3 regions of the Mesorhizobium sp. NZP2298 genome follow, and region 2 is predicted to be linked to each of the others. Evidence: predicted binding sites of a transcription regulator. Region 2 holds the regulator's gene; each other region holds the start of a gene.
What was found. Region 2 encodes PhoB, which activates phosphate uptake and scavenging genes when phosphate is short. Its sites were predicted from a motif close to TGTCATNNANCTGTCAT; they were not measured.

Region 1 (3,275 bases), 3.3 Mb from region 2:
CGCCTGGATCCTCGGCCGCAACATGTTCGGGCCGATCCGCGGCGATTGGCCTGACGACAGCTGGAAAGGCTGGTGGGGCCCCAACCCGCCCTATCACGTGCCGACTTTCGTGCTGACGCGTTACAAACGCGATCCGATCGTCATGGAAGGCGGCACGACCTTCCACTTCGTCACCGACGGCATCCATTCGGCGCTCGAGCAGGCAAAGGTCGCGGCTGGCGGCAAGGATGTGCGGGTTGGTGGCGGCGTTTCGACAATCCGGCAATACCTTCAGGAGAAGCTCATCGACGAGATGCACCTGGCGATCTCGCCGATCCTGCTTGGCACAGGTGAGAATCTGTTCGCCGGTCTCGACATGCTGAAGCTCGGCTACCAGTGCACCGAGCAGGTTGCGACGGCGCTTGCCACGCATGTGATGATCGGGCGGGCGTGACTACAGCTCTTTCTCCCCGTCACTATACGGGGAGAAATGCCCGGCAGGGCAATGAGGGGCGGCGCGGCCTTTGGAGACTAGCGGCAAGCTACCAATAGCAGCGAATTGGGGCTCAATCGCCAACGCTGGCGCCGCCCCTCATCCGCCCTTCGGGCACGTTCTCCCCGTGAACGGGGAGAAGGACAAGGTGCTCAATACTTCTCCGGCACGTAGAGTTCGCGCGGCAATGTCTGGCGCTCGTATTCGGGATTGAAGACGCGTTCCGGCAGCGTGATCTCCTCGTGCGGCACCTCTTCATAAGGCATCTGCTTGAGCAGATGGTCGATGCAGTTCAGCCGTGCGCGCTTCTTGTCGTTGCCCTCGACGATGAACCAGGGCGCCTCCGGAATGTTGGTGCGGGCGAAGGTCTCTTCCTTGGCCTTGGTGTACTGCTCCCAGCGCACGCGCGATTGCAGATCCATCGGCGACAGCTTCCACTGCTTCATCGGATCGTGGATGCGCATCAGGAAGCGCATCTGCTGCTCCTCGTCGGTGATCGAGAACCAGTACTTGACCACGGTGATACCGGAGCGCACCAGCATGCGCTCGAACTCCGGCACGTCGCGGAAAAATTCCTCGACCTGACCGGGATCGGCAAAGCCCATCACCTGCTCGACGCCTGACCGGTTGTACCAGGAGCGGTCGAACAGCACGATCTCGCCACCGGCCGGCAGATGCGGCACATAGCGCTGGAAATACCATTGCGACTTCTCGCGCTCGGTCGGCGCCGGCAGCGCCACGACGCGGCAGATGCGCGGATTGAGCCGCTGGGTGATGCGCTTGATGACGCCGCCCTTGCCAGCGGAATCGCGGCCCTCGAAAATCACCACCAGCTTCTTCTTGTGGTAGGCGACCCAGGACTGCAGCTTGATCAGCTCGGATTGCAAGGTGATCAGGTCACGGAAATATTGCATGCGGTCGATCGAAGGCGGATGCGCGTTCTTGTAGATCTTGGCGATCTCCATCGACAGCGCCGGCTCCGACATTTCGAGCTCATAGTCTTCGTCGAGCGTGTCGGCGAGCTCGGCTTCAAGCCAGTCCTTGGCGGGAGAATTCTGTCTTAGCTCGGTCATATCAGTCGCTCCGCTTGCAAGCCTGTCGGCTCATGTCCGGCACCCCAAACTGCTGGCCCCTAGCCTGGAATGGAAACACCTTAGCCGAATTCAATATAGGCCGGCGGTGACGGTTTTATTGCAGTCCGGGGCGCGATCGCGGCTGTTAAAAGCTCCGCCATGTGTGATCGATCCATCATCATTGCATGGCGACAAGCCGGGCGAATTGTCCTACAAATCCCCGGTCGCATTCCGGGCTGCCCTTCGCGGCACCCCAATTCAACACAATCGCGAGGACTGACATGGAATACCGCACCCTTGGCCGTTCCGGCCTGAAGGTTTCGACACTGACTTTGGGCACCATGACGTTCGGCGGCACCGGCCCCTTCGCCGCGGTGGGCAACAGCGATCTTGCCGAAGCCAAGCGCATGATCGACATGTGCATCGACGCCGGCATCAACCTCATCGACACCGCCAATGTCTATTCGAACGGCCTGTCGGAAGAGATCATCGGCGAGGCGCTCGGCGGCAAGCGCAAGAACGACGTGCTGATCGCGTCCAAGGCGCGCATGCGGATCGGCGGCGGGCCGAACGACGAAGGCCTGTCGCGCCACCATCTGATCCGCGAATGCGAAAAGAGCCTGAAGCGGCTGAAGACCGACGTCATCGACATCTATTTCGTTCACCAGTGGGATGGTCTTACCCCTGTCGAGGAAACGGTGGCCGCGCTCGACACGTTGGTCGCCCAGGGCAAGGTGCGCTATATCGGCTGCTCCAACTGGTCCGGCTGGCAGGTGATGAAGGCACTCTCCATCAGCGACAGCCGTCACCAGCAACGCTTCGTCACCCAGCAGATCCACTATACGCTGGAGGCACGCGAGGCCGAATATGAACTGCTGCCGATCTCGGTCGACCAGGGACTGGGCGTGCTGGTCTGGAGCCCGCTCGCCGGCGGCTTGCTGTCCGGCAAATACCGCCGCGACAGCCCGACCGCGCGCCAGCTCGCGGGCTGGTCCGAGCCGCCGATCCGGGACGAGGATCGGCTGTGGCGGATCGTGGATGTGCTGGTGGAGATCGGCAAGGCTCGCGGCGTCTCGGCGGCGCAGGTGGCACTTGCCTGGCTGCTCGGCCGCCCCGCCGTCTCCTCGCTGGTGATCGGCGCCCGCAACGATGCCCAGCTCAAGGACAATCTCGCCGCGGCTGCCCTGGAACTCAACCCTGAAGAACGCCAGCGCCTCGACGCGGTCAGCCGCCCGCCCCTGCTCTACCCCTACTGGCACCAGCAATTGACGGCAAAGGATCGCTTCGGCCCCGCCGACATGGTTCTCGACCGCAGCGTCATCTGACTCTCTGGCCGAAGCGCGCTTAGCCCTCGATGAAGTGCCAGAGTTGGGGATCGGGTTCGATCTGGCCGCTGAGCACGAAATATTTATAGAGCACGAGCAGGGAGACAGCCTGCTCGTCTCGCTCATTGGAGAATGTCCGGCAATAGGCATTGGCCGCGGCAACAATGCGCTCGGCCTGCGCCGGATGCCGTTCGAAATAGCGCACCTTTTCGCCAAGATCGGCGAAATCCGGATCGAGCGGCACATAGTGGACGTTGGCTTCGAGCCGGCTCTCCGCGAACCACGTCTCGTAGGTCGGCGGCGGCATCAGGCACAGCGAGTTCGAATTCATGATCCATTTGAGATTGGTCGCTACGTCATTGCCCTCCAGCGAGACGATGTAGCGGTAGCGCAAGTGCTGGCGGA
Region 2 (3,275 bases):
TCGCCGCGACCACCGGCCTCAGCCATTCGACCATATCGGCGATCTCTTCCGACCTGATCGGCGAAGGCATCCTGGCCGAGGGCAAGCCGAGCGAGGCCGGTACGCTCAAACGCGGCAGGCCACAGGTCGGCCTCGGCCTCAACCCGGAGGCCGCGGCCATCATGACCGTCGTGCTGTCGCTGAATTTCCTGTCCGTCGCCGTCATCGACTATGCCGGCCAGGTGATATCAGAGGAACAGCGCCGGCTGGACACGCTGACCATGTCGCGCGAGGCGCTGATCGGTGAATGCGTCGCCATTGTACGGCGCCGCCTCGAGGATCCCGATATCGACGTGCGCAGTGTCGCCCGTATCGCACTGGCGATCCAGGGCATAACCGACACCAAGGCCAGGGCCATGCTGTGGTCGCCGATCACACCGCAGACCGACATCGCCTTCGCCGACATACTGGAAGCCGAGTTCGGCATCCCGGCCACCATGGAGAACGACTGCAACATGATGGCGGTGGCGCTGCGCTGGCGCGACCCCGAACGCTACCGCGACGACTTCATCGCCATCCTTTTGTCGCACGGCATCGGCATGGGCCTGGTGCTGAAGGGCGAGCTGTTCACCGGCACCCATTCGTCGGGTGGCGAGTTCGGCCACATGATCCATCGGCCAGGCGGCGCACTCTGCCGCTGCGGGCGGCGCGGCTGCGTCGAGGCCTATGCCGGCAACTACGCCATCTGGCGCAATGCCAGGCAGCTTGGCGAGGACACCGAACCGGTCGCCGACGTCAGCGACACGCAGATGCGGGCACTGGCGACGACGGCACGGGAACGGGCCGGGCCCGAGCGCGAAGCCTATCGCAAGGCCGGCGAAGCACTGGGTTATGGCCTCGGCAGCCTGTTCGCGCTGATCGATCCCGCACCCGTGGCCATGGTCGGCGTCAGCGCCGCCGCCTTCGACCTGATCGAGCCGGCATTGCGCGAGGCGATTGCTCAGACCGCCGGCGGCCAGCACTCGAAATCGATTTCGTTCGACACCGAACCGAACGAACTCCCCCTGATCCGCGAGGGCTGCGCCATGCGCGCACTGACCTTCGTCGATCAGGAGATCTTCGCGCCGGGCGCGCAGGCAAGAGGGAGTGCTGGAAAGAGCGTTGCCTGAAACCCGCGCGGAACGCCCTGGACTTCCGGAAAGGCACGGCCGGGCGCCGTGACTGCGCGTCTCAACCGCTTGACTGAGCGTCCCAAACCATTGACGGCTTCGGCAATCGCGACATCCATGCCGTGTGATCGGAGCGACGCCGACGCAGGAGACAGTGGAAAGTCGCCGCGTGGACTTCCGTTGTCGCGGCATCATCTTTGCTGGTTTTCGCGGGCGTATTGATGTTTGCCGTTATTATCTTTCGCACTCGCGCCGGCTGAGCGCTCCTTTAATCCTCGCGGATCGCGTAGCCTGCCCCACGGATGGTGCGGATGACGTCGGGCATGCGGCCATTGTTGACCGCCTTGCGCAGGCGGCCGACATGCACGTCCACGGTGCGTTCGTCGATATAAATCGTCTCACCCCAGACATTGTCGAGCAACTGGCTGCGCGAGAACACGCGGCCGGGATGGCGCATCATGAATTCCAGAAGGCGGAATTCGGTCGGCCCGAGCCGGATCTCGCTCTTCTTGCGGTAGACCCGATGCGATTCACGGTCGAGCACGATGTCGCCGACCTTGAGCACGCTGGACAGCACTTCGGGCTTGGCGCGGCGCAGCAGCGCCTTGACGCGCGCCATGAATTCCGGCGTCGAGAACGGCTTGACCAGATAATCGTCGGCACCGGTCGAAAGGCCACGCACGCGGTCGCTCTCCTCGCCGCGCGCCGTCAGCATGATGATCGGCAGCCGTTCGGTCTCGGGCCGCATTCTTAGCCGGCGACAGAGTTCGATACCGGACACCGCCGGCACCATCCAGTCGAGCACCAGAAGATCGGGCACGTTTTCCTGCAGCCGGATTTCGGCTTCATCGCCGCGGGTTACCACCTCGACCTGATAGCCTTCCGATTCCAGATTGTAGCGGAGGAGCACGCCGAGCGGCTCCTCGTCCTCCACCACCATGATGCGTGGTGCGATCATTGACTGGTCACCTCTAAAGCAATCCCGGGAAAAATATGTAACGGTTTTCCATCCTGAATTGCGTGAAACAAAGAGATAGAGCGGTTCGGCGTTTCCGCGAAACGATGAACCGCTCCAACGCTCAAGCCGCCGGCGCCGACATCGCCGTCTCGTCCTGTTTGGGGCGGTTGGCGGGCAGTTGCGTGCCGGTCAGGACATAGTACGCGTTCTCGGCGATGTTGGTCACATGGTCGCCGATGCGTTCGAGATTCTTGGCGCAGAACAACAGATGCGTGCAAGCGGTGATGTTGCGCGGATCCTCCATCATGTAGGTCAGCAGCTCGCGGAACACCGAGGTGTATTTGACGTCGATGCGTTCGTCGTCGGCGCGCAGCTTCGCAAGCGCGGCGGCATCGCGCGCCGCATACTCCTCGATCACGCCCTGCACCTGGATCAGCACCAGCTGCGCCATGGCGTCGATGGAATGCGACAGGTCGCGCGGCGTTGCGGTGAGACCGACGGTGCCGACGCGCTTGGCGATGTTCTTGGCAAGGTCGCCAATGCGTTCGAGGTCGCCAGCCATGCGGATCGACCCGACGACATGGCGCAGATCGTCTGCCATCGGCTGGCGCTTGGCGATCAGCGTGATGGCGCGATCGTCGAGTTCGCGCTGGCGCGCATCCATGATGGCGTCGTCGGAGACCACGCGCTGTGCCAGCGCGTTGTCGGAATTCAGCAGCGCCTTGGTGGCGCCGCCGACCATCGAGCCGGCGAGATCGCCCATGTCGCTGATCAGCCTGCTGATCTGTCCGAGATCCTCGTCGAAGGCTGCGACTGTGTGTTCGGCCATGATCCTGGTCCTCGTAATGCGTGCGATCAGCCGAAGCGGCCGGTGATGTAGTCTTGCGTGCGCTTCTCGCGAGGCGACGTGAAGATCTTCTCGGTGCGGTCGAACTCGACCAGTTCGCCCAGATACATGAAGGCGGTCTGCTTCGAGACGCGCGCCGCCTGCTGCATGTTGTGGGTGACGATGACGATCGTGTAGTCGGCCTGCAGCTCGTCGATCAGTTCCTCGATCTTGGCGGTCGACAGCGGATCGAGCGCGGAGGCCGGCTCATCGAGCAGGATGACCTCCGGCTTCACCGCCACCGTGCGGGCGATGCACAGCCGCTGCTGCTGGCCGCCCGACA
Region 3 (3,275 bases), 980 kb from region 2:
TGTCGAGCAGGCCGTCGCTGGCCAGCGTGCGCGCAGAGACATTGCCCGAATGCGAAGCGCCGCGCATGACGTTGGGCGCGCCCATCAGCACGCCGAGCCCCGCGGCCTTCGAAGCGCGCGCCGCTTCCTCGGTGGTTGGGAACTCGGCGACGCGCACACCTTGCTCGATCGCCTCGTCGACATGGCCCGACGTGGCGTCGTCATGGCTGGCGAGCACGATCCCGCGCTCCTGGCAGGCAGCGGCGATCACCGCGCGGTTCGGCGCCGAATAGCGCGCCGATTCCGCCATCCGCTTCTCGCAGAACAATTTGAAATCGCGGTCGGTCAGCTTCAGCTTGCGCTGGTAGTAGTAGGCATAGGTTTCGAGATTGACGAACTGACGCTGGCCGGGCGCATGGTCCATCAGCGAGGCCAACTTGACCCGGTCGTCCTGATCGAAATTGGCGAATGCCTGCAGGCAGTCCGGCGCCGAAACCTCGCAACGCAGATGCAGGAAATGATCGGCGCGCAGACGGTCCTGCGCGACGCTGTCCTCGATTGCGTCGGCCAGCTTGCGGATATCGGCCAAGGTGAGATCGGCGTCCTCGTCCATGCCGACGCGCAAGGCGTCGAGCACGGTGGTGATGCCGGCCGTCGCCACCTGCGCATCATGGGCAAGCACCGCGGCGATCGGGTTCCAGCGTACCTTCGGCCGTGGTGCGTAATGCCCCTCGAGATGGTCGGTGTGCAGTTCGACCAGCCCTGGAATGACATAGTCGCCGCCCATGTCCTCGCCGGTGCGGGCAGCACCGGCATCGATGCCGGCGATGAAGCCGTCGCGCAGCACCAGCGACCCCTCGACGATCTCGTCGGCAAGCACGATACGGGCGTTGGAAAGAACGGTCTCGGCGGTCATTTTGGGCAGTCCTTGATCATCTGGGGCCGGAATTGTTCAGGCGATTTTTCTGGCCGGTCGGCGTCCCAGTGCGTGCTGGGAAAGCACCATGAACGGCGCCCCGGGTTCGGTTTCGACAAACAGCGTCAGCGCGTCCACCAGCACAGGTTGTTGCAGCACTTCGGCGAACAGGCTGTCGATTGCTAGGCGAAGACGGGGGCTTTCCTGTGGCCCGACCCGACCCGACAGCGTCATGTGGAAGCGAAAGGTCTCGAAGACATAGGGGTAGCCCCACTGGCAGAGATTGCGGAACTCGGTCGGCTTCAGCGAATCGGGGCTGCGCCGCTCGATCTCGGCCTCGGTCAGTGGCGCGCGAAAGCGGTCGAAGTCGCGCACGACCTCGTCGGCGAAGCGGTTGAGCGAAGGCAACGGTCCCTCAGGAACCAGCGCGAAGAAGCTGTCGATCTGACTGACGACGAGCCGCGGTATCGTCACCACCGGCGTCGCCTCGGCAAAATGGTCGAGCCCCGCGCGCAGCGAGGTCTCGCTCTCGTTGGCCGCAAGGCGGAAGGGCGCTTTCAGCGTCGCGTGGAAGCCATAGCGGCGGGCCGAAGCGGTGTGGAAGGCAACTTCCGCCGCCGCCAGATCAGCCACGGCCTCAACCGGCCTTGTCGCCGCGCCGAACGGGTCGCGGCCCAGCCAATTGGCGGCAATCCGCGCCAGCGGTTCGTCCTGCCGGGGAGTGAAATAGATGGCATAACGCATGGGAAGTCCTCGTCAGATCCGTTGCCATAGGTGATTTCCATGACGGATTGACGAAGCTTTGAAGGGTTTTCGAAGGCAAATCGAGCCAGGCGGTCCTTAGCCGACGATTTTTTCAAGCTGGACCAACAACTTCAGCCGGCGCCACCGCAACGATCAGGTCTTCATCAACCATTCGTGCTCCGGGGCATTGTGGAATTTCCACGTCCGCTTCGGCCCGGCCATGACGTTGAGATAGTAGAGATCGTAGCCATGGCAGGCGGCGCAGGGGTGATAACCCTTGGGCACCAGCACGACATCGCCATCCTCGATCGCCATGGCTTCGTCCAGCGCGCGATGGCCGTTCTTGTCGGCGTCGGTGTAGACGCGCTGGAAGGCAAAGCCCTGTGGCGGGTTGAGGCGGTGATAGTAGGTTTCCTCGAGATAGGATTCATCAGGCAGATTGTCCTGGTCGTGCTTGTGCGGCGGGTAGCTCGACGTATGGCCGCCGGGCGTGATGACCTCGACCACCAGCAGCGAGTCCGCCGGCTTGCCTTCCGGCAGGATGTTGGTGACGTAACGCGTGTTGGTGCCCTTGCCGCGCACCTCCTGGCCGAGATCGTCCGGCCCGATCACCCGAACCGGCAGGCCGCCACCAAGGCCGGGCGCCGAGCACACCGCGAGTTCCAATTCGGTATCGGCCGTTACCGACCAGTCCGATCCCTCGGGAATATAGACCGACCACGGCTTGCCTTCGAAGGGTGACATGCGTTCCCCGAGCAGGCCAAGATCCTTGCCGCCGGCTTTCGCGGCACCCTTGCCGGTGACGAACACCAGGCAGACCTCGCGATCGTCCGTCTTTCCCGAGGCGCTTTTGCCTGGTTTCATCCGATGCAGGTCGAAGCCGACATAGGTCCAGCCAGCGCTTTTCGGCGTCACATGGGCGATGCGGCCATGGCCCTTGTCCGCCTTCACGAGCAGCTTCGACATGCCTTACTCCTTCGGTTCGGGCTCGGCCGTCGCCTTGTTCTCCTCGGCCGGCTTGTACAGATAAAAAAACTGCCAGACGCCATAGCCGGCGAAGCCGAGCGCGAGGACGCCCCAGAACGGCGTGCCGGTGGCGAACTCGATGATCGACCAGATGACGCAGACCGCGACGACGGCAACACGCCGCCACAAGGGCCGGAAGAAGGGGTGCTCGGAATCTTTCATCGGGCCAATCTACAGCAACCTGGCTCGCCGTGAACCCATCGCGTCAGGCATTCGGAAAACCCTGGGTCTCCACCGTGTAGCCGGCGGCCGTCATCACCCGCATCAGCTCCTTGTGGCCGACCTGCGCCATCTTGAGCGGCGGGTTCTTCTTCGGGTCCTGCTCGGCCTCGACCACGAACCAGCCCTCATAGCCATGGTCGGCGAAGCGCTGCACGATGGCGCCGAAATCGAGCGAGCCATCGCCCGGCACGGTGAAGGCGCCGAGCGCCACGGCGTCTAGGAAGGACTGTTTCGTGCGGTCGAGCTTGTCGATCACGTCCATGCGCACATCCTTCACATGGACATGGCTGATGCGCTTGTGGTGGTTGTCGATGGCGCGCAGCACGTCGCCGCCGGCAAAGGCCAGATGTCCCGCATCCAGCAACAGCGGAATGCCTTCGCCGGAATG

Region 1: ppk2 (polyphosphate kinase 2) is a predicted target of PhoB. The motif match lies at 1,708-1,724, and genes of this name have one in related genera.
Region 3: EB231_RS02455 (DUF1045 domain-containing protein) is a predicted target of PhoB. The motif match lies at 1,679-1,695, and genes of this name have one in related genera.

Annotation. Positions count from the first base shown of each region.
Region 1 covers NZ_CP033365.1:4,825,545-4,828,819, forward strand. Annotated here, with positions in the region: gene EB231_RS23510 (dihydrofolate reductase family protein) at 1-433, shown strand, start outside; gene ppk2 (polyphosphate kinase 2) at 625-1,545, opposite strand; gene EB231_RS23520 (aldo/keto reductase) at 1,827-2,870, shown strand; gene EB231_RS23525 (glycosyl transferase family 90) at 2,890-3,275, opposite strand, start outside.
Region 2 covers NZ_CP033365.1:1,516,581-1,519,855, reverse strand. Annotated here, with positions in the region: gene EB231_RS07375 (ROK family protein) at 1-1,148, shown strand, start outside; gene phoB (phosphate regulon transcriptional regulator PhoB) at 1,417-2,106, opposite strand; gene phoU (phosphate signaling complex protein PhoU) at 2,228-2,935, opposite strand; gene pstB (phosphate ABC transporter ATP-binding protein PstB) at 2,962-3,275, opposite strand, start outside.
Region 3 covers NZ_CP033365.1:537,089-540,363, reverse strand. Annotated here, with positions in the region: gene EB231_RS02460 (alpha-D-ribose 1-methylphosphonate 5-triphosphate diphosphatase) at 1-895, opposite strand, end outside; gene EB231_RS02455 (DUF1045 domain-containing protein) at 932-1,639, opposite strand; gene iolB (5-deoxy-glucuronate isomerase) at 1,793-2,605, opposite strand; gene EB231_RS02445 (DUF3329 domain-containing protein) at 2,609-2,827, opposite strand; gene iolE (myo-inosose-2 dehydratase) at 2,871-3,275, opposite strand, start outside.